One region of the Nonomuraea sp. NPDC004186 genome, then DNA from elsewhere that is predicted to be linked to it. Evidence: riboswitches for the same ligand, from Rfam matches in the RefSeq annotation. Region 1 holds a riboswitch; each other region holds the start of a gene.
The links. Region 1 has a riboswitch for cyclic di-AMP ahead of ACWEPL_RS50140 (glycoside hydrolase family 25 protein). Riboswitches for the same ligand answer to the same signal wherever they lie in the genome.
Positions count from the first base shown of each region.

Region 1 (7,437 bases):
CGCGCGTTTCGCCGCACAGGCCCGGGTCCGCCTGAACGCCGACGGCACCGCTGTGGCAGAGGCCGCCGCCAGTGACATGGGGCCGGGCACCTACACCTCCCAGACCCAGGTCGCCGCCGACGCCCTCGGGCTGACCATGCGCACGGTGACCTTCCGGCTCGGTGACTCGCTCTTCCCGCCGACCCCGCCGCACGGCGGCTCGATGACCATGGCAAGCGTCGGCTCCGCCGTGCTCGACGGGTGTAACCAGGTGCGACGGCAGGCGATCAAGCTGGCCGTCGAGGACCGTGGCTCGCCGCTGTATGGAGCGGACGCCGACGTCGTCGTCGTCCGCAGCGGCCGGATGCACGTCGAGGACGACCCCGCGCGCGGCGAGACGTACCAGCAACTCCTGGCCCGCAACAACCGCTCCCACCTGGAAGCGCTCGGCTCCTTCGCCGGGCCGTCCGGTCCCGAGCGGCACTCCTTCTACGCCTACAACGCCACCTTCGCCGAGGTGGCCGTCGACGCGACACTGGGGCTGGTGCGGGTGCGGCGCATGCTCGGCGTGTACGACGCGGGCCGCATCATCAGCCCCAAACTCGCCCACAGCCAGGCGATCGGCGGCATCGTGGGCGGCATCGGCACAGCCCTGCTGGAGCACACGGTCACCGATCACCGTGACGGCCGGATCGTCAACGCCAACCTGGCGGACTACCTCGTCCCCGTCAACGCCGACGTCCCCGACATCAAGACCATCTACCTGGACGGCGAGGACCGCGAGGCCGACCCGCTCGGCGTCAAGGGACTGGGCGAGGTCGTGCACGTCGGCGTGGCGCCCGCCATCGCCAACGCGGTCTTCAACGCCACCGGTCGCCGCATCCGCGAACTGCCCATCACCGCCGAAGCACTGCTCTGACCCGGGCGCTCCAGCGACTCCTTCTTGATGGTTTCGAGGTAGGTGTCGAGGTGGTCGAATTCCCAGACGTTCAGTCCGCAGGCTTTGAGCAGGGACGGTACGTCGAGGTCGGCTTCGGGGGCCAGGATGGCGCCTTGGGCGTCGGTGAGTCCGGCCCCGATCGGTTTGCCGGTGCCGAGCCCGTGTCGTTCGAAGGGCAACCCGTCTGCGGTGCTCAGCCAGTTCGTCCACGGTCTGAGCCCTGATGAGGAGGCGGCCCTGCGCGCGCTGCTCGACGGATCCGGGAGCGGCAGGTGAATCTGGAGATCTACCTTCCCGTCGCGCTGCTCACCATGGCGAGCACGCTGATGGCCTGGCGGCAGCCGCGCATGCACCCGGCCTGGCACGCCCGGTTGCTGATCCTTCTCATCGGAGCCACGGCCCTGACCGTGCTGGGCATGCTCGCCTTCGTCGTCATGATCGCGATAGGCACATTGACGGCGGCCAAAGCCACCGTGATGGGCCGCGTCCTCATCGGCCACGGGCAGGTCCCCGCGGCTGTCGCCGGTGTGGTGATCGTGCTCCTGCTGATCATGGGCGGCGCCGTCATCCATGCCGTCGCACGCTGGCACCGGGACCTGCGGGATGCCAAGGCGCTGGGCACGGGCGTGGTGGCCGACGAGCGCCCCTTCGCCATGGCGGTACCGGGAAGGCGTGGAGGAGTGATCCTCTCCAAAGGGCTGCTGAGCATGCTGTCCCGGCGGGAGCTGGAAGTGGTGCTCCGTCACGAGGCCGCGCACATCCAGTACGGCCATCATCTCTATCTGATGGCCGGCATCATCGCCACGAGGATCTTCCCTGCGCTGATCTACCCCTATCGGGCACTGTGCTTCGCCATCGAACGCTGGGCCGATGAACAGGCCGCCGCCGCAGTCGGAGACCGCGAGCTGACGGCGCGTACGATCGCCCGAGTCGCCTTGGCACAGCCGGCAGGGGAAGCCCGCACATTTCCTTCCCTGACCGGCTCTCACATCGCCCGCCGCGTCGAGGCCCTGCTCGGACAGAGCCCACCGGACAACCGCATCACGGGTCCGGTGCTGCTCAGCGGCGCCTGGATGGCCACGGGAAGCGCCATCTCACCCACTCTTACCCACCATGCCAGCTTGCTGCTTGTGCTGTTGTGACCACGGTGACGGGAATGTTCAAGCACCTGGAAACGGAATTCGCCGCTCGTCTCGGACGAGACTGTCTCGCCGTGCCGTCGAACAGGCTCGGCCTGTTCATGGTCCTGAAGCACCTGATGGCTCCGGGCGAGCGCCTGCTGATGTCACCGATCACGGCTGACGAGATCCTGTTCCTGGTGCTCGCCGCCGGGCTTCGACCGATCATGGCGCCGGTGTGCCGGCAGAGCGGCAACATCGACGCCACCCGGATCGACGAACTGAACTTCGACGGGGTGCTGACCACCAACCTGTACGGCCTGCCCGACGACGTCCATGCTCTTGGCAGGCTCTGCGCCGAACGGCGGATCCCCTTGATCGAGGACGCCGCCCACGCCCTGCAGACCACCGTCGGCGGCGTTCCCGTCGGCACCTTCGGCGCGGCGGGGGTGTTCAGCCTGTCCAAGCACGCGGGCGCGGCACCCGGTGGCATGATCGCCCTGTCGTCGCCGCATCAGCGGCCGGCTCTGCTGGAAATGCGAGAGCGCTGGAGCACTCCCCGGTACCGCACGGTGGAACTCGCCGCCCTGCTGAAGACGATCGCCCGCAACACGCTGGCCGGGACCCTGCTGTCCCTGCCCGCGTGGCACATGTCCCACGCCCTTGGGCTGCTGGAAAGCCGACAGGGCCACCGCATCGAGCTACGACGTACCGCGCTCGCCCCGAGACTGGGCGGTCTGGCCTCATCGGCGGCGGGCGTCGGCGCGCTGGATCCCTGGATCCGCGCCGACAACCACCACTACCGCGCGAGGCCCGGCAGCCTGACCGAGAGTTACGCGCTCCGCAGGATGCAGGTGATGGACCGCCGGAGGGAACGTCGCCTGGCAGGAGTGGCGAGCCTTGCCGGTCTCCCCATGGCCGCCCCTGCCGTACGGGATCACATCGACCAGCCGCTGTTCCGGGTGCCTCTGCTGGTCGAGAACCGCGAGCGTGCCATCGAAGCGTTGCGGGGACAAGGCGTGATCACCGGATACATCTACGATCCACCCTTCGACGACTACGCCCCCGGCCTGATCGAGCCCTCGCCGCTGCCGCAGGCGGCGAACTGGTGGGCCCGACACGTGCTGCCCGTGGATCCGCTGCAGGCCGAACAGGCCTGGCCGGTGCTCGCCACGCTCTCGTCACCCGAGGTACCGGCGCGGCCCGCCTGACAACGAAACCAGGGAGATCAGCGAGACCCGGTAGCGCCGCAGCTCAGGCGGCAGGACGGCCCAGGCCGCGCAGTTGGGCGGGGGTCAGCGCGGAGACGTTCTGGTCGATGGGGGATTCGGTGTACTGGTGGATGGCCCAGGACTTCCAGTCGGCGGGCGGGGTGATGGCGCCCTTGGCCTTGCTGTAGTGGGCGACCCACAGGGGGTACTGGGCCAGGCCCTTGCCGTAGGTGTTGGCGAAGTTCCAGCCGCTGTAGATCATCGGGGTGATTCCGGTCTTGGCCTTCACGTGCGACAGCCAGGTCTTGGCCCAGGTGTTGACCTCGGCCACGGACTTGCCGTCGGTGGTCTCCAGGTCCAGGACCAGCAGGTCGCCGGCCTTGGCGGGCTGCGAGTTCACCATGGCGAGGAAGTACTCCGCCTCGGCGATGGGGTTGTTGCTGGGGTGGCCGAAGTGGTACGCACCCCGCACGATTCCCTTCTTGCCCATTTCGCGCCAGTGGCGGGCGAACGAGGAGTCGCGGAAGGACGTGCCCTCGGTGGCCTTGATGATGCCGAACTGGGCCGGGCTGGCAGCCCAGTCGTACTGGGACTCGTACCTGGAGACGTCCACGCCGTAGGTGAACGCCCTGGTCCCCTGCTTGGCTTCGTGCCGCGCGTCGTGGTCGGTGGTCGAAGCGAGCGCGGTGCCGGTCGCGCCCGTGAGGGCGGCGGTCCCGGCCAGGATCGCGCCGGTGATGGCGAGGCTCAGGTGCTTGGCGGGAAGAGCGCGGTGGCTCTTGAGGGAATGGGCGAGTGCGGCAAGCCGGGGCTTGAGCATGAGGGTATTGACTCCTTGCTTCCATGCCGCCTACCGGGTTAGCTGACGGGTTCGGGCGTGGAAGTGCCCTACGGGCGCAGCCTGGGCTGGCGTCCGATTCACCCCGAAGAGAATGGGTCCCCGGTTCCGCGAGGGGGCGGATTCGGCGGCCGTACGCGACGCTGGGGGCGGCGTACGGTCTGGTCAACGAAACGGCAACGCAGCGACGGAAAGGTTGGTCACTGCGCTTATCACAGGTACGTAAAGGTATATATCTCCCCATGGATGCTGCAAGCGGGACAAATCCGATCTCCGGTGTATCGGGCCCGAAACGCCTTGCCGGTAGCAGGTTCGGAGCCAGGTAAAGGTTTGCGACGCGTCCCCGTTCGCTTCTGCTCGGCTGGGTCAAGCGGGCCCGGAACTCTCCCGTGCTGTCCCGGCGGTGTGGCCGGGGCGGTTGATGCCGGTCTCGTAGGCGAAGATCACGGCCTGGATGCGGTCGCGGAGGCCCAGCTTCATCAGGATCCGCTTCACGTGGGTCCTGATCGTGGACTCCTCGACGACGAGCGCGGCGGCGATCTCCCGGTTGGACAGGCCGCGGGCGACGAGTTCGAGGGTCTCGCGCTCGCGTGGGGTCAGCGCGTCGAGCCTGGCCTGGTCGGCGAGGTCCGGGGCGGGCTGCCGGGCCATGCGGTCGATCACGCGGCGGGTGACCGACGGCGACAGCAGCGCGTCTCCCGCCGCGACCGCGTGCACCGCCGCGATCAGCTCCTCGGGGCGGGCGCGCTTGAGAAGGAAGCCGGAGGCGCCGGCACGCAGGGCGCCGAAGATGTAGTCGTCCTGCTCGAACGTGGTGAGGATGAGGATCTTGACGTCGGGCGCGGTCCGGGAGAGCTGCCGGGTGGCGGCGATCCCGTCGAGGTCGAAGGGGCCTACAACCATACGGCCAAGCAGGTGCTTCACCTGGTAGGCGCCTCCGAGGAATCCCTGCGCCGCCTGTTTCCGGTGAAATTCGAGGTCCCTCACGACGCCTTCTTCGAGATCACCGGGATGCTGACCTTCGTTGCGTCGCTCGGGGTCGCCTGGTCCCAATGGGGCATGGCTCGGTATCGGGAGCATCTGTGTAGACAGGCGACTTGATCTTCATACTTTTCACCGGCTCTTCCCCTGAATGGGATAAGCCTGCGGCGTGGCGTCATGGAGCGGCTGACGGCGGCTGGAAGCATCGTACGAGTCTCGTCGGCTCGCTCGGCGGGCGAAGAGCGCCGCTCTCCGGCCTGCCGGGCGGTCGCGATCACGGCTCGTATTTCGGAAGGAATGGTACATGTCCACGCCAATTCCCCGAAAAGTAGCCGTAGTCGCTCCTGGTAGGCCGAAGGTGCGTCGCTCCGCCAGAAGAATGACCATGTCGACCATGGGCGGCTGCCTGTCGATGGTCATGGCCGCTGCCTTGCCTCTCTCGGCGCGCGCAGAAAGCGTCGACCACCAGGACGACAGCCTCGACCCTGGCCGCGGCCGGTGCTCACCGCGAACCTTCATCAGAGCCGATCGGCTTTCACCGAGGAACTTCCTCGTGCCCCGCACCCGCTACATCGACGGCCCCGGTGGGTCAATGAAGGTGGAGATCACACGGGAGCACCAAGTGCGCGCCGCCATCGAGGGATTTAACGACAGGCAAGCTGAGGTCAGCACCGGCGAGTTGGTTCGCAAATTGCGAAGGATGGGGTTTTCTTCTCTTCAAGAAGCGCACAAGGTCTTCGGCGGACACGAATATGAGAGAAAGGTCAGCAAGGGCATGTACGGCAACCTGTCGTACCGCGTCTTCGGCTACCGCATCGGGTGGTCGGCCTGGGCCGTCCTTGGCACGTGCCGCCGCGTCCGGATCGATTCGGGAATCGCCAACGTGCCCGCCAGGGTCGAAGGCTGGCGATACTGGGAGACCAAGCACCCGCGGTTCAAGGGCCGCCGACTGTCTTTCGCGTAATGCCTGGCCTCGGGATGTGACTCCCGTACTGGAGCAGGTCAGGGCTGCGGGAGGCGCGGCATCAGCGCGTTCGGCACCACCAGTTCCGCCCGCAGGCTCGCCGGCCGCGCCAGAGCATCGCTGCCGTCACCGGCGGACTCGACCTCGCCCTCCATCCGTACGGCATCGTGCAAAGCCTGGTCATCATCGACCGGCGACACTCGCACCGCCGTCCCAAGCCCTCCAAGCCTGAGGGAACCATGTGAGATTGGCCCCGGCTCGGGCAACGTCACCGCCTCGGGGAAGGCATTCAACCTTGCCTACTGTCGTCTGGAGTCGTTGTTGCAACCATGCAGCAACCCGTTGGCGGCCGTGGAGGCGAGATAGGCCGCCGCGGTCGGTGAGCCGGGGGCCCAGGAGGGAGCGCCGCGTTCGAGCAGGGCCAGAGGGATGAACATCATCACTGCCAGCGAGCCCGTCGCGAACGCGGGTGCTGGCGAGTGTCAGCCGGAGCAAGGGAGCGGGAGGGCGCCAGCGCCGACTTGGCGCGGCGGTGCGTTCCTCGCCGCGGGGGAGGAAGGCCAGGGCGACCCCCGCGGCTGCCAGGCCCGCGATCGCCCTGCCTGCCGACAAACAGACCCCCAGCAGGGCGTATACCTGTAGGCGCCGCGTTCCCGTGGTGACGCGGGCGAGAAGCTCCTGGGTGGCGGGCTCGTACAGCTCGAACGCCAGGCCCACCAGGACTACCGCGCCTGGGATGGCACGGTCCGCGGGGGCAGCCGGTCCAGCAGGAACGCTCCGATCCAGAGGTGAGCGCGGCGATCCCGAAGCTCGCCAGGGCGGCGAGGCGCCAGCTCGGGGCCGGTGAGCACCGCGAGGAAGGCCAGGGTTTAGGAGCCGAGCGGGTTGAGCACCCGTATCCACAGCAGCGTTCGCGCCGCCGCCGGGATCAGCTCCTGATGCTCGTGTCGGACTGGGAGCGCCCGTGCCCTGAGGCACGGGCGCTGTCGTCATGCTTTCGAGCTGCCGGCGCGCTTTCGGCCTGCTACAAAGACGGACACGCCGACGACGACCACCAGCGCGACCACCACGAGCAGGACGACCGGGAATGTTCCACCGCCGTTGCCGGTGGAGTCGGCGGCGGCAGGAGTGGCCGTGACCTGAGTCGGCGACGGCGGCAGCGCCGATGCCGCACTCGGCTCAGGCGAGGCGCTCACGCTGGCCGTGTCGGTAGGGGTGGGTTCGGGCGTGGGAGCCTTGAGCGTGAAGTGGAGCTCCTCGGCGACGGGGTGGCCGTCGGCGGAGACCACCCGGAACGCGATCGCGTAGCGTCCGTTGGCCAGGTCCGGCTTCAGTGCCTGGGTCAGGGTTTCGCCCTTGACCTCCGGCTTGCCGTCGGCGACCTTCGCGCCGCCGGGACCGGTGAC
Region 1 covers NZ_JBSGFQ010000101.1:29,078-36,514, forward strand. The annotation lists gene ACWEPL_RS50125 (xanthine dehydrogenase family protein molybdopterin-binding subunit) at 1-898, shown strand, start outside; gene ACWEPL_RS50130 (M56 family metallopeptidase) at 1,192-2,061, shown strand; gene ACWEPL_RS50135 (DegT/DnrJ/EryC1/StrS family aminotransferase) at 2,076-3,248, shown strand; gene ACWEPL_RS50140 (glycoside hydrolase family 25 protein) at 3,292-4,068, opposite strand; cyclic di-AMP (ydaO/yuaA leader) riboswitch at 4,081-4,226, opposite strand; gene ACWEPL_RS50145 (LuxR C-terminal-related transcriptional regulator) at 4,453-5,073, opposite strand; gene ACWEPL_RS50150 (hypothetical protein) at 5,453-6,031, shown strand; gene ACWEPL_RS50155 (hypothetical protein) at 6,070-6,204, opposite strand; gene ACWEPL_RS50160 (hypothetical protein) at 6,331-6,471, opposite strand; gene ACWEPL_RS50165 (copper resistance CopC family protein) at 7,021-7,437, opposite strand, start outside.

Region 2 (7,437 bases), on a different contig from region 1:
AGCCAGGCGCCGGGGTTGCGGGGCACGCCGGACTCCGGCCACTGCTCCAGGGCGGCGACCAGCGCGTCCTGGGCCAGTTCCTCGGCCAGGCCGACGTCGCGCACCAGCCCGGCGAGCCCGGCGATGAGCCGGGCCGCCTCGATCCGCCACACCGCCTCGATGGCCCGATGGGTCTCCGTCCCGCGGCGGGGGGTGGCTTGGGCCAGGTCGTCGGTGTCGGAAGCCATCACCGGCCCATGAGAGCAGCACGAAGGCGCCGATGGCAACCCGCGTCCCGTCCCCTGAGAGTGCCGGGGCGGGCGCGTGCGGGTGGGTCAGGGGTTGGGCGTGTCGGCGCCGAGGCGGTCGCGTAGTGCTTGTTCGCGTTCCCGCTCGCTCGCGGGCAGCGAATCGTCCGGTACGTCCGAAGCGTCGAACACCCGCCACACGTCCAGCCCGATCCCGTCGTACCCCGGCGGCACCGGCACGCGCATCGCCCATTCGATCGCCTCTTCCCGGGACTTGACCTGGATCAGCCAGAAGCCGGCGATGAGCTCCTTGGCCTCGGCGAAGGGGCCGTCGATCACGGTCGCCTTGCCGCCGCTGTACGCGATCTGGGCCCCCTGCGAGCTCGGGTAGAGCCCTTCGGCCGCCAGCAGCACGCCCGCCTTGGTCAGCGCCTCGTTGTAGGCGTGCATGTTGTCCACGACCTCCTGGCTGGGCAGCGCCCCGGCCTCGGTCTCCGCGTTGGCCTTGCCGACGATCATGAATTTCATGGGCGTCTCTCTTTCGTCTGGTTCGAGCTCCCGTCGAACGCGTCGAACGGCGACAGGCGGGATCGACACGTACGCGAGAGATTCATCGCGCGAACAGCCGGGCCGCGATGCCGTCCAGAACGTACTCGAGCCCGGTCTCGAACTGCCAGCCCGGCCGGTCCTTGTGCCTGCCCTCGTAGATGTACTGCCGGAAGCCGGGGTGGCGGCCGGTGTCGAGGAGGTACGTGAGCTGCGGGGCCATGCTGAGGTAGACCTGCTGCTCGCTGGACCAGCCCTGACCCGCCATGAGCCGGCGCATCGCGATCTCGGCGCCGGTGACTCCATGCGTGTAGGAGCCGACGGTGTTGACGACGGTCATCTTGGTGTCGGCGTCCAGGTCAAGGCCGTCGACGGCGCGCAGCGCGCGTTCCGCCACCGCCAGGCGGTTGGGGGTGACGGCGAGCATCGCGCTCGGCGGGAGCTGGGCGAGCCAGAGGTGCTTCAGCATCAGCTCGCGCGTCCTGACGGCGATCTCCCGCAGCGTCTCCCGCCATCCCGCCGTCTCGCCGGGCAGCTCCAGCTCGCCGTAGGCGTGGTCGGCCATCAGCTCCAGCAGCTCATCCTTGCCCGACACGTACCGGTACGCGGCCATCGGGGCGACGCCCAGCTCGGTGGCCAGCCGCCGCATGGTGATGGCGTCGAGGCCCTCCGCGTCCGCGACGCCCACGGCGGCGGTGGCGATGCGGTGCGGGGACAGGGTCCGGCGGGGGGCGGGCGCCGGGCGCTCGAGGCGGGCCCACAGCGGGGGCCTGTCATCGGGCTTGCGCGGGGCAGCCATGGATCGCCCTCCTCGCGACGAGTTGGTGTACAACGTATCAGAAGTAGACGACGTACACGCTGATCTACAATGTAAAGGAGCCGAGCTGGTCGAGAAAGGCGCGTGTGGTCGGGGGGCAGTCGTCCGCCGACGGAACGGCCAGGGCCAGCGAACGGGTCATCTTCGGCTCCAGGGGCCGGGTGACGACGGTGCCCAGGTCGGTGGGGAGGCCGAGGGTCGGGACGATGCTGACGCCCAGCCCCGCGGCCACCATCTCCAGGATGGCGGCGGGCCCGCTGGCCTCGAAGGCGACGTCGAGCCGTACCTGGGCCGTCAGCGCCGCACCCATGATGAGGGGACGGCAGCCGGCGGTGGTCAGGATGAACGGCCTGCCCTCCAGATCGGCGAGAGTGACGGCCGGGCGGGCGGCCAGGGGGTGGTCGGCGGGCAGCACGGCGACCATGTCGTGGGTGCTCAGGTGGACGGTGTGCAGGCCGGGCGCGGGGAGGGTGACGACGCCGACCTCGGCGGCGCCGCGGTGCAGCCATTCGCGGATGTCGTCGTCCATGCCCTCGAAGAGGCGTACGCGGACCTGCGGGTAGCGGTCGGTGAACGCGCGCAGCAGCTTGGCGACGAGCGTGCCGGTGGCGCTGGGGAGACTGGCCAGGCGGAGTTCGCCGGTGATCTGGCCGCTGGCGGCGGCCACGTCGGCGCGGATGAGGTCGAAGTGGCGCAGGGTCTCGCGGGCGCGGGCGAGGGCTCGCCGGCCGGCCTCGGTGAGGGCGATGCCGTCGCGGTGGCGGACGAACAGGGCGGCGCCGAGCTCGCGTTCGAGGGCGGCGATGGCGCGGCTGACCGCGGGCTGGGACATGCCGGTGTGCTCGGCGGCGGCGGTGAAGCCGCCGTGTTCGGCGACCGCGACCAGGGCCCTAAGCTGCGCCAATGTCATAGCGACATACCTTAATTGGTATTTGACGGGGACGCTTCCAGAACATGATGGTTATGTCCATGTTCGAGCGAATGACGATCGAAGTCGACGGCCGCGTGGCCAGCTATCTGACGTCGGGCGAGCGGGGCCCGGTGGTGTTGCTGTTGCACGGCACGTACTGGAGCCGGGTCTGGGCGCCGGTGATCGACGGGCTGGCGGCGGCGGGGCTGCGTCCTGTGGCGGTGGATCTGCCGGGGCTGGGGCGTTCCGGCGGGGAGCTGACGGCGGAGACGGCGGCGGTTCCGGCGCTGGCGGCGTGGGTGGCCCGGTTCGCGGCCGCGGTCGGCGCGGGGGAGCGGCTCTCGGTGGCGGGGCACGACATCGGCGGTGCGGTCGCCCAGCACCTGCTGGTGGAGGGGAGGCCAGAGGTGCGGCGGCTGGCGCTGGTCAACTCGGTCACATACGACTCCTGGCCGGTGCCCGGCGTGGCCCGTTACCGGGATCCGGCCGTGGTGGCGGCCACGACCGTGGAGGAACTGCTGGCCGCCCGCCGCAAGGCGGTCACCACCGCGCTCGCCCGGCCGGCCACCGAGGCGGAGCTGGCCGATTACCTTGATCCGTGGAACGACCCGCGGGTGAGCCGGTCGTGGATGGCGCTGGCGGGCGCGGCCGACAGCCGTTACACGCTGGACCTGGTGCCCGCACTCAGGGCCGATGGGACGCCGAAGCTGCTGGTGTGGGGGGAGGACGACACGTTCCAGGAGGTCCGGTACGCCGAGCGCTTCGCCGCCGAGGTGCCGAACACGACGCTGGTGCGCGTTCCCGGGGCGGGGCACATCCCGATGGAGAACGATCCGGCCGGGGTCACCCGGGCGCTGGCGGAGTTCTTTCTCGGCTGAGACCGCTGCGGGCGACGAGGGCGACGGTGGTGAGCAGGGCCAGGGCGGCCGCCAGGGCGGGTGCGGGGCCGGTCGTGAGGTGGAGGAGGGCGCCGGTCAGGGCGCCGAGGAACATCGCGGCAATGGAGGCGGATCGACGCAGGGCGGCCCGGCCCGGCGTGTCGGCGGCCAGGCTCGTGAGGGTCGTGGTGAGGACGTTGGTGACCAGGTCGGGTACGCCGAGCGCGCGTACGGACGCGTTCTGCAGGCCCATGCCGCAGGCGAGCAGCACGATGAGGGCCGCCTGGGACCAGGTCGTGCGGTGTCCGGCCGTGAGGGCGATCGCGAGGGTGGCGGCGACGAGGAGCGCGTGTACGGCGGTGGCGGCGGCGAACGCCCGCCGCGGGTTCGCGGTCCGCCTGATCACCCGGCCGGCGCTCCAGGCACCGGCTCCGAAGGCGACGAGGGCCGCCGGGGAGGCCCATCTGGACATCTGGGCCTCCCCGGCCAGGGCGAAGCTGAGGAAGACGATGTTGCCGGTCATGTTGGCGACGAAGACGCGGCCCAGGCCGAGGAAGCTGACGGCGTCCACGAGGCCGGTGACGAAGGCCAGGAGGATCAGCAGGGCGGGCAGGACGCCGTGCGGGTTGGCGCCGCGCGGGAAGAGCCCGTCGGCGATCCGTCGCAGCCCACTCCGCACCAGCCTTCCGGGGCGTCTGCGCGCGGCTGGCATGGTGGGCGGCTCCTTGGCGAGGTCGCGGGCGGTTCGCCTCGGGTCTTCCCCGGTGACGGGCCGCCGCACTCGCGGGGGGTGAAACGCGACGGCCGAACGGCACCGGTCGCCGGGTTCCGCTCGGCACGCCGCCGCACTCGCCGGGGGTGAAACGCGACGAGCGCGCGTCCCGTTGCGGGACGCGCGCTCGTTCGGCGCTGGGGGAAGGCCGGCCAGGAGGTGCCTGGGGGAGTCCGGTCAGTAGGCGCCTGGGGGAAGTCCAGCCTGGAGGGGGACAGTCCGGTCAGGAACGGTACTGGGGGTAGCCGTAGCCGACGACCTGGGACTTGGGACGGACGCGCTCCTCGACCTTGCCGTTGCCGGTGTTGCCCTCGACGGTCGAGATGGTGCCGTCGCCGTTGTCCTTCTCGACGAACCCGACGTGCTTGATGTCGTTGAGGTTCTTGCTGCCGCTCCACGAGAAGTACACGATGGCGCCGGGCTTGGCCTCGGTGCCGAAGCGGTGGTTGGCCTGGAACCACTTGGCGTGGGCGACGGTCCAGGCGTCCCAGCCGATCTGCGAGCGGGCGCCGGTCTGGTCGCCCACCCAGGAGACGAACATCGCGCACCAGGCGGCGTTCAGGTAGTCGGCGCGGCTGCCGCCGTCACGGGCGATGGTCTCCGCGGCGCGCTGCGAGTTGGCGTACCAGCGCTGGAACTTGGTGCCGCCGCCGGCCGCGTTCTCGGTGATGCCGACCTGGGACTTGGCGAGGGCCAGGACCTCGCCGGCGGTGACGCCGGCCTTGGCCTCGCGCGAGCGCTCGGCGTGGTCGGCGACGGTGGCGGTGCCGGCGACGGTGTCGATCGGCTGCTTGTCCGCTGCGGTGGCGCTGGTCATGTGGGCGCCGAACGCGGTCCCGAGGATGGTGGCGCCGAGAAGGGCGCGGGCGATGTTGGTCTTCGCAGCGGAGGTAAAGCGGATGTTGGCCATCGAGGGGGTTTACTCCTTGCTTCCATGCCGCTTACCGGGTTAGCTGACGGGTTCGGACGTGGAAGCTGCCCTACGGCACCGAAGTGCCGATTCACCCCAAAGGACGTGGGTCCCCGGTTCCGCCCGAGGGCGGATTCAGCGGTCACAGGACGTTCCTGTGATGTGTCTTGCGATGGTCGGACAAGTCCGGACAAACCGGACGTATGTCTCAAGAATGCCTCAAACGTAATGCATAAGGCAAGAGCGTTACAAATCGATAAAGGCCCAGCTAGGCGACCTGCCTGCGAGCCTCGGCCAGAAGCCCCATCATGGCAAGGGATTCGTCGAGCGGCATGATCGAACTTTCGGTCCTGCCTTCGGCCGTCGCGGCCCGGACCTCGCGGAGCTCCCCGGCGTACCCGTTGTCCGCCGGATCGAGGATGTACTCCTCCGGCTCCATGGAGGGCCCGGAGAGCAGAATCCGCGGCGTGGCCCAGAACGGTGCCTGGAGGTCCGCCCGCATCTGAGTCCCTACAACACTGGCATGGTTCGGGTAATTCCCGAGCAACGAAGTCTCCACGAGAGCCTTCCTGCCACCGGGGTAGAGCAGCACGCCGCCGGCCTCCGCGTCGACGCCGTTGGGCGCCAGAGTGCCGGTGATCCGCAGGTCGGAGGGCATGCCGAGGATCAGCTGGGCCAGCCCGAACGGGTAGATCCCCAGGTCCAGGAGCGCCCCGCCGCCGAGCTCCGGCGCCCACAGCCGGTGCTCCGGGTCGTAGGACTTGGCGAAGCCGAAGGAGGCGTGCACCGAGCGGAGGTCGCCGAAGCGCTCGTCGGCCGCGATCTTCTGGACGAGCGGGTTGAACCGCATCCACATCGCTTCCATCAGGAACACGCCCGCCTCGCGCGCCAGGCGTACCATCTTCTCCGCGTCGTCCACGGTGGCGGCCAGCGGCTTCTCGCACAGCACGGCCTTGCCCGCGGCGATGGCGACCTCGGCCACCTCCAGGTGCTGGGCGTGCGGCGTCGCCACGTAGATCGCGTCCACGGCCGGGTCGGCGCAGAGCCGCTCATAGGAGTCGTACGCGGACTCCGCCCCCAGCGTGGCGGCCAGCGCCTGCGCCCGCCCCATGTTCCTCGATCCGACGGCGGCCACCCGCATGCCCGGTTCGGCCGCGATGGCCGCCCCGACGGTCCGCGCAATATTCCCTGTCGCCGCTATGCCCCACGCAAAATCCCGCACGCGGGAGATCGTAGACGAGTCAGGTCATGTTGAACGTGTCGGGGTCGGGTCCGATCCGCTGGCCCCTGTTCATCGCGCCGATGGCGGCCATGTCCTCGGCGTCGAGGATGAAGTCGAAGACGCCGATGTTCTCGGCGATGCGCGCCGGGGTGACCGACTTGGGGATCGCGACGTGGCCGAGCTGCAGGTGCCAGCGGAGCACGATCTGCGCGGGCGTCTTGCCGCACTTGTCCGACAGCTTGGCCAGCGCGGGGTCGTTCAGCAGGCCCTGGCCCTGGCCGAGCGGGCTCCACGCCTCGGTGAGGATGCCGTTGGCCTCGTGGAAGGCGCGCAGCTCGCGCTGCTGGAGGTACGGGTGCAGCTCGATCTGGTTGATGGAGGGAACGAGGTCGGTCTCGTTCATGAGGCGGGTGAGGTGGGCGATGCTGAAGTTGGAGGTGCCGATGGCCTTGGCCCGCCCGTCACGGTAGATCTTCTCGATCGCCTTCCACGCCTGCACGTACTTGTCCTGCTGCGGCACCGGCCAGTGGATGAGGAAAAGGTCGATGTAGTCGAGGCCGAGCCGGGCCAGGGACTCGTCGAAGGCCGCCTCCGCGCGGCCGTGGTCGGCGTTCCACAGCTTGGTGGTCACGAACAGCTTCCGGCGCGGGAGCTCACTTTCGCGTACGGCCTGCCCCACGCCTTCTTCGTTGCCGTACGCGGCGGCGGTGTCCACGTGCCGGTAACCGGCCTTGAGCGCGGTCGCGACGGCCTTGGCGGCCTCGTCGGCGGGGACCTGCCAGACGCCGTAGCCGAGCTGCGGGATCTGCACGCCGTCGGTGTTGAGCATGAGCGAGTTCATACTCTCCATTGTTCACGTCGCGTTTCTGGTGGCTTAAGGCGGCGGGGCTAGCTTGAAGCGGTCGTGAACGGGCCATCACCCGGCTGGGAGGACAGGAGTGGTCGAACAGGCGTCGGCCTGGGTGGAGTCACCGCTCCAGATGCTGTGCGCCGTCGAGGCCCATTACGCGGGCGTGCTCGGCCCCGAGACGGTGGTCGTGCCGCGTGCCGGTCTGAGGCCGTTGAAGGCCACGCGTCGGGAGCTGAGGTCTCTGGGGCTGCCCGACGGCCTGGAGCTGGCGGAGCCGCGTGAGCGCATGCCCAGGCGCGTGCAGG
Region 2 covers NZ_JBSGFQ010000072.1:2,170-9,606, reverse strand. The annotation lists gene ACWEPL_RS42375 (RNA polymerase sigma factor) at 1-227, opposite strand, end outside; gene ACWEPL_RS42370 (YciI family protein) at 315-755, opposite strand; gene ACWEPL_RS42365 (TetR/AcrR family transcriptional regulator) at 838-1,572, opposite strand; gene ACWEPL_RS42360 (LysR family transcriptional regulator) at 1,637-2,500, opposite strand; gene ACWEPL_RS42355 (alpha/beta fold hydrolase) at 2,572-3,378, shown strand; gene ACWEPL_RS42350 (YoaK family protein) at 3,344-4,090, opposite strand; gene ACWEPL_RS42345 (CHAP domain-containing protein) at 4,374-5,060, opposite strand; cyclic di-AMP (ydaO/yuaA leader) riboswitch at 5,074-5,211, opposite strand; gene ACWEPL_RS42340 (Gfo/Idh/MocA family protein) at 5,329-6,282, opposite strand; gene ACWEPL_RS42335 (aldo/keto reductase) at 6,302-7,123, opposite strand; gene ACWEPL_RS42330 (hypothetical protein) at 7,221-7,437, shown strand, end outside.
Region 2: another riboswitch for cyclic di-AMP. It lies ahead of ACWEPL_RS42345 (CHAP domain-containing protein); the one in region 1 lies ahead of ACWEPL_RS50140 (glycoside hydrolase family 25 protein).

Region 3 (7,437 bases), on a different contig from region 1:
CACCACGCGGACCCACCAGGAGCCTTTGAGCCACGCCACCAGCTTCACGCCGAGCGGGGTGGCGACGAGCAGCCCGGCGATGATCAGCATGAGGGCCAGCGAGAGGTAGGCGGGCAGGGTGCTGGCCGCGTCGAACGCCTCGGACCTGGCGATCTGCGCGGCGGTGAAGTCGCGGGCCGGGTCGGGTGGTCCGGAGGTCAGGAGGTGCCAGGGGGTGCTGAAGGCGGCCACGGCCGCGATCACCAGGCCGAGCAGCACGGCCGCCACCGCCGCCTGCCGCCTCAGCCGGCGCTCGCCGTCGGACTCCGGTGGCCCTCCCCCGTTCACGGACACACCCTCACCATGCCCCCGCCTTCCGCCGCCGCTCTCCTCCTTCACGAACACACCACCGCCGGCCACCGGCCCCGCGCTCTCCCCTTTCACGGGCGCGCCACCCCCGGACACCAGCCCCGGGCTCTCCCCTTTCGCGGACGCGCCACCCCCGGACACCGGGCTGACGCCCTCCCCCTTTACTGACGCGCTCTCACCGTGACCGCGCGCCTCGCCACTCAGAGCCGCGGTGCCTCCGGCCTCCTCACCCTCCTTCGACGCCTCTTGCGACGCGTCGTCCACGTTCCGCCGTTCGCTCATCTGCCTCCCCCTCACGCGAGCTGGTCTCGCACGTAGTCGCGCCACCGTGCCGTCAGCGTGGCCGCGGAGAGGCCGAGCGCGGCGAGTGCTCGGTCTACGCCGCCCGCGCGGGCGTCACGGTAGAGCCTCACCAGCGTCCTCTCACCGAACCGGTCAGCCAGGAAGCGACACGCCAGCCAAGCCTCCTGGTACGCCCGGGCGAGCCGGACGGAGTCCCGCCCGTCAGCCGCGAAAGCCGCAGGTCCGGGCAATTCCCTCGGCAGCCTCCCGGCCCGCACCTCGGCGGCGAGCTCGGCGGCCGCGGTACTCACAGGGAGCCCGGAGTCGCGGTAGCCGACGTAGTCGGCGAACCCCTCATAGAGCCATGGGGGCAGGCGGTCGGTGCCGGCGACGACGTGGGTGAGCTCGTGGGTGAGTACGACGTCCTTGCCGGTGGAGTTCAGCTTGGCGAAGAACTCGGGGACGATGATCACACGCCCGCGATCGGCCACCGCCGCCAGCCCGTCGACCCGCCCCACCCCGGCCAGCCCGGCCGCCTCGACGGCGGACGAAGGAACGACTACGAGCGGTCGTACTGACCTTCCGAGCACGGCCGACACCCGCTGCCCCGCCCGATCAGCCCTCCGTGCGATGTCGCCGAGCTCGGCGGGTGCGGTGCGCCGGCCGACGACCACGGACCGCGCCCCACGGGCCACGACCTCGCCGTCACCCCACGGTCCGCGGACTCCGGCGGGAAGGATGGGGGAATCGGGGGTGGGGGCGCTGGCGGAGGCGACGGCGAGAAGCAGGACGGAGACGATCGCAGCCCGCCGACTCACCTGCCCTGACACGATGCCCGATCGTAGCCGCCCGCCGACCCATGACCGGCCACTCCGCACCCCGAACCGCGCGCCCGTGAGAGCCGTCCACCCGCACCGCATGCGGTGGCTGCGCGCCAGAGGACCGCACACCGCGCGCCACCGGACGGGGAGCCTGGCCCGTGAGCCGTGACCCGTGAGCCGAGGGTCATGAAGCCGAGGGTCGTGGGGCTGAGGGTCGTGAGGTCGTGGGGCCGTGACGTCGTGGGGCCGTGGGGCCGAGGCTTGGGGGCTGTGGGGCCACGTGCGCGAGGCCGTGAGGCGGGGAGCCGTAAGGCGGGGAGCCGTAAGGCGGGCGGTGTGGGTGAGTGGGTGGGGTGGCTGTTTTGAGGGGGTGCCGTGGCGGTGGGTGCGTTGTGCGGGTCAGCGGGCGTCTTCCTGGAGGCCCTCAGCCAGGTGCGGCGGGTGGTGCCGCCCGTGCTCCGCCGTAAAAAATGAAAGTGACAATGGGAGAGCCCCGCCCGGAGGAGCCGGGCGGGGCTTCTTCACATGCCGGGACGAACAGCGCCGACGAACGACGCCCGCCGCCATTCACTCAGCTTGTCGATGCGTACCCGTTCGCCTGTCCGAGGCGAGTGGACCATCTTGCCCTTGCCGACGTACATGCCCACGTGGCCGAGCCCCCTGAAGAACATCAGGTCGCCGGGCCGGAGGTTCCGCCACGAGACCTTGTTCCTGGTGCGGGCGAACTGGCTGGCCGCCACGCGTGGGAGCTTCACCCCGGCCTTCTTCCAGGCGTACTGGACGAGGCCGGAGCAGTCGAACGAACCAGGGCCTGTGCCTCCGTACCGGTACGGGTCACCGACCTGGTTCTTGGCCACGACGACAGCCTTGCGGGCCTTCGCCTTCTGACGGGCGACCTTGGCCGCCCTCAGCGCCGCGGCCGAGGTCGTCTTCGAGGTTCCGGCGGTTGCGGCCGCCTTGGTCGTCGAAGCCGAATCGGTCGTGGCCGCCTGAGCCGTTGGGGCATGGAGGATCGCACCTCCGGCCGTCACGGTCATCGTGAGCGCTACGCCACTCAGGGCAATGCGGGACAGACGGGGGTTATGCAGGGAGGTAGACAGGATTTCTCCTTGACTCTTCCACGAATGCCTGCCGGGTTAGCTGACGGATTCGGGCCTGGAAGTCGCCCTACGGCGCGATGTGCGCGCCGATTCACCCCCTGATCCCTGGGGAACTGGGATCGCTGGGTCCCCGGCTCCGTGCCTCCTGGCTGCACGGATTCGGCAGGCCAACCGTCCCGACCAATGTGTTGATATGGGGACATTTGGGCGGTTGACCAGCGGATCTTTATCTGTCTCACACCGGGAAAGACCGGTGCGGGTTCGCGGGGGACATGGCTTGTTCACCGCGACGTCGCCAGAAGCTACGCCGAAGGGTCAAGGATCGGCAAAGCGGAACACCGCTTGTAAAGATCAGATAGTGGAGTCAGTAAGGAGGGAAATCCCTGCTGGAACACCAGGTTCCGTTACCGAAATGTGACGCTGCTCACATTTGTTTTCGCGCCCGTTTGTCAGGCCCCAAATGTCGCGTTTGTCACACTTGTTGCGACTCGTCAGGCGCGCTGGATCGTTCCCATCGCCCATCAGCCGAACCTCGTTCGGCTGATGCGATCAACGATCCGGCGTCGTAGCTACGGGCGGATGGCGCCCACGAGGCGGCCGCCGTACGCCGAGAGTTTGACGACCTTGACCACGTCGCCCGTCTGCGGCGCGTGAACGATTTTCCCGTCGCCGGCGTAGATACTGACGTGACCCAAGCTCGAGCTGAAGATGAGGTCCCCCGGCTGGAGGGCGCTCAGTGAGACCTTGCGGCTCGCGCCCCAGGCCCACTGCTGCCAGGTCGTGCGCGGCAGTGACACGCCCGCGGCGCGCCACGCCGCCTGGGTCAGGCCGGAGCAGTCCCAGCCGCCCGGACCCGTCCCGCCGAACACGTACGGCTTGCCCACCTGGGCGAAGGCGAAGCGCAGGACGGCGGCGGCGTTGCCCGAGGCCGGGCCCGTGTACTGGATGCCGACGCTGTTCGGGTTGCCGGGGTTGTAGGCGCCCAGCTTCTTCAGGAGCTTCTTCTGCTCGGAGATCAGCTTCATGATCTCCGAACGCTCCTTCTCGACCCCGTCCCGTTCCCGGTCGGCCGCCTCCAGCGCCTCTTCCGCCTTGTCGCGTTCGACCTTCAGCCCGCGGTTCTCCCGGTCGAACGCGGCCAGCTTCTCCGCCCGCTCCCGCGAGAGCTGCCCGGCCAGCGCCAGGCTCATCAGGAAGTCGTCGGGGCGGTCCGCGCTCACCAGGCCGGGCAGGGAGGTCACGTCGGTGCCGAGCTTGTAGCTGTCGACGGCCATGCCGATCACCTGGGCGCGCAGGTCCGCGACCGTCGCCAGCTTGGTCTTGTAGCGGTCGTTCAGCTTGGTGTAGGCGCCCTTGGCGGCCTTGTACCGCTCGGTGGCCGTGTTGAAGCGGTCGACGACCTTGTCGGCCTTGTCGTTGAGCTTGTCGAGCTTGGCCTTGGCCTGTCCGAGGGTGGGCCGGGGATCAGCGACGGCGGCTCCCATGGGAGACAGGACCAGCCCGAACGCGAGACCCGCGGCCACCGGCACCCTGCCAAACCTCACTGTGTCGCCTCCCAGGGATGATATCTGGGGCGAATAGTACAGAAGTGGCGGGTGAGGTCACACGTTATCCGCCCAATTCGTAATATCCCTGGCACGGCGCGGCAAATCCGCACGTAAGGGGTGCAGGTAATCTAGGCCCGGCCCAGCCTGCGCAGCAGCAAGCCAGACGGAACGGGTCTGGCTCCCATCCGCCTGACGGACTCGGCCACCTCGCGGTCCGACGACACCACGGCCATGGCCCGGCCGGGCGGCTCGGCGCGTACGAGCTGGCGGATCAGATCGTCGGCGATCTCCCCCGGCTGGCTGAACAGCACCCGCACCCCGCGCGGCGCCACGACCTGCACCGGGGAGTTGAGCTCGGCCCCGTCGAACACGACGGTGACCTCGACCCTGGTCTGCGCCACCAGCCCGCCGAGCCCGGTCATGAGCCGGGTGCGCTGGTCGGCGAGGGTGAGCGTGCCGTAGCCGGTCTTGGTCACGTTGTAGCCGTCAATGATCAGGTGGACCTGCGGCAGGGCCAGGAGCTGGTCGAGGAGCTGCGGGTCGTCGTCGGCCAGCGCCCGCGCGGGCACCCCCCGGACGCCGGGCCGCTCGCCGGTGACCGCGGCGACCGAGTCGGCGGGCCGGCTGATCATCGTGGGCAGGGCGAGCTCCCTGCGCAGCCCGGCCGAGGCGTCCTGCAGCGCGTCGAGCAGCACCCGGATGCGGGCGTCCTCGATGCTCCTGCCCTCGCGGGCGGCCCGGCGCGAGGCCTCCAGCTGCTTCTCCACGTCGGCCAGCCGCTCACGCAGCCGCCGCAGCTCGGACTCGCCCGCGGTGCCCGCGACCGTGGCGGCCGACCTGGCGTCCTCCGCCGCGTGCTCCATCTCCTCGGCCCGCTGCACCGCGGCCTTGGCCCGCTCGCGGGCGTCGTGGAGCTTGCGCCTCAAATCAGAATTTTCCGCCCGGGCCGCCCTGATCTGCTCGCGCAGCCGGTCGGCCTCCTCCTTGGCGGCGGTCTTCTGCGCGGCGAGCTGCTCGCGGAGCCGGTTGACGACCTCCTCGCGCTCCGATCCCTCGGCCGCCACGGCCGACTGCACCAGGTCCGTACGGGCGACCTCGATCATCTCCGCCCAGCCGGGCGGTCGGGTGAGGTAGGCGGCCGCGGCCACGAGCACGGGGTCGGCGGCCGGTGGGACATTTCCCTCGGCCAGGGACGCCACCAATTCGGGCCAGCCGGCCTCCACCGATTCGGCCACCAGCTCGCGGAACTTCTTGTCGTTCTCGAGCTGCGCCGCGATGGGCGCGCTGCCGAGTTTGGCGCGTTTTCGGGGGTCGAACTTGGCGATCCCGCGAAGGGGCGGCGGTATGGAGGCAGCGGGCATCGTCCCGAGGACCTGGGACGCCAGATCGACGACATTGAGCCGCACCTGCTCGGGAAGCGGGCGAGACAGGCCTTCACCCGCTGAACTCATCCCACTTGTCCCTTCGTGACATGCCCTTTCAGACAAGGGTACGGCTGCCGCGTACCTGACCGTAACGGCCACCTCTGTCTAGACAAGCGCTTGGTTGGGGATGTACGACTGAGCCGGGACGGGTGTTCACCCAGGAGGCCGACCATGGCAGAAGAGATCCGCACCTCCACCCGTGACCTGGTGGAACTGCGCGACAGCCTGGCCCGCTGGCTGCGCGGGAGGGTCGGGGCGAGCGCCTCGGTGTCCGAAGTGTCCAGACCCGCCGAGAACGGCATGTCCAGCGAGACCCTGTTCTTCACCGCGACCTGGGGCGAAGGGCGAACGCGCTGCGTAGCCAGGCTCGCACCTGCGGTAGAAGCCGTTCCCGTGTTCCCCTCGTACGATCTTCGGGCGCAGTTCGAGATCATGCGCCTGGCCAGGCAGAAAGCTGGGATCCCAGCGCCCAGGGCCCTCTGGTTCGAGCCGGACCCGGAACACCTGGGCACGCCGTTCCTCGTCATGGAGCGCGAGGACGGCGACGTGCCGCCGGACGTGATGCCGTACACGTTCGGGAGCTGGCTGCTCGACGCGGCGCCCGCGGACCAGCGCAGGCTGCAGGACGCCGGTGTGGCGGTCCTGGCGGCGCTGCACCGGGCGGAGTTCACGCCCGCGGAGCTGGCCCCGTTCGGGGCCGCCGGGTTGCGCGCGCACGTCGAGGCGCAGCGGCGCTATTACCAGTGGGCCCACGGCGAGCGGCCGATCCCGGTGCTGGACCGGGCCTTCCGGTGGCTCGAGTCGCGCTGGCCGCGGGAGCCCGGGCCCGACGTGCTGTGCTGGGGCGACGCCAGGATCGGGAACATGATGTTCAGGGACTTCACCCCGGTCGCGGTGCTCGACTGGGAGATGGCCGCGGTGGGGCCGCCCGAGCTGGACCTGTCCTGGATGATCTTCCTCCACCGCTTCTTCCAGGACATCACAGTCTCCGCAGGCTTTCCTGGCATGCCCGACTTCATGCGCAGCGAAGACGTTTGCAGGAAATATCGGGAAATCACGGGGTACGAGCCTCGCGACATGGACTTCTACGAGATGTACGCGGCGCTCCGGCACGGCATCGTCATGGCCAGGGTGTGGCAGCGCCGGATCCACTTCGGCGAGCAGCCCAGGCCCGACGACCCCGACGACATGGTGCTGCACCGGGCCACGATCGAGGAGCTCCTGACCCGCTGACTACGTGCCTGCGTCGTAGACCAGCAGCGCGACCTGGACCCGGTTGTTGAGGTCGAGCTTGGACAGGATGCGCGAGACGTGCGCCTTGACCGTGGGCACGCTCATGTAGAGCTCCCGCGCGATCTCGGCGTTGGACCTGCCCTGCCCCACGGCCAGCGCCACCTCCCGCTCCCGCTCGCTGAGCCGGCCGAGCAGCTTCCTCGCCCGTGAGGTACGGTCTCCCGCAACGCCGTCGGACACGTGCGTGATGAGCTGCCGCGTCACCGCGGGCGACAGGATCGGCTCGCCCGCGGCCACCTTCCTGATGGCCTGCACCAGGTCGCCAGGCGCGATGTCCTTCAGCAGAAACCCCGCGGCCCCCGCCCGCAGCGCCCGCAGCACCTGCGCGTCGGCGTGGAACGTGGTCAGCACCACCACCTCGGGCGGCGCGGACGTGCCGCGCAGCGCCTCGGTGGCGGTGAGCCCGTCGACGCCGGGCATGCGGATGTCCATCAGCACCACGTCGGGCCGGTGCTCGGCCACCAGCGGCGGCACCTCGGACCCGTCACCGGCCTCGGCCACGATCACGATGTCCTCGGCGCCGCCCAGGATCATCGACAGCCCGGCACGCACCATCGCGTCGTCGTCGACGATCAGCAGCCTGATCATGCGTCCTCCCGAGTCGTCTCCACCGGCCAGGGTA
Region 3 covers NZ_JBSGFQ010000063.1:10,191-17,627, forward strand. The annotation lists gene ACWEPL_RS39445 (M48 family metallopeptidase) at 1-630, opposite strand, end outside; gene ACWEPL_RS39450 (hypothetical protein) at 642-1,448, opposite strand; gene ACWEPL_RS39455 (C40 family peptidase) at 1,973-2,488, opposite strand; cyclic di-AMP (ydaO/yuaA leader) riboswitch at 2,562-2,726, opposite strand; gene ACWEPL_RS39460 (C40 family peptidase) at 3,121-4,095, opposite strand; gene ACWEPL_RS39465 (NYN domain-containing protein) at 4,227-5,549, opposite strand; gene ACWEPL_RS39470 (phosphotransferase family protein) at 5,694-6,755, shown strand; gene ACWEPL_RS39475 (response regulator transcription factor) at 6,756-7,403, opposite strand; gene ACWEPL_RS39480 (sensor histidine kinase) at 7,400-7,437, opposite strand, start outside.
Region 3: another riboswitch for cyclic di-AMP. It lies ahead of ACWEPL_RS39455 (C40 family peptidase); the one in region 1 lies ahead of ACWEPL_RS50140 (glycoside hydrolase family 25 protein).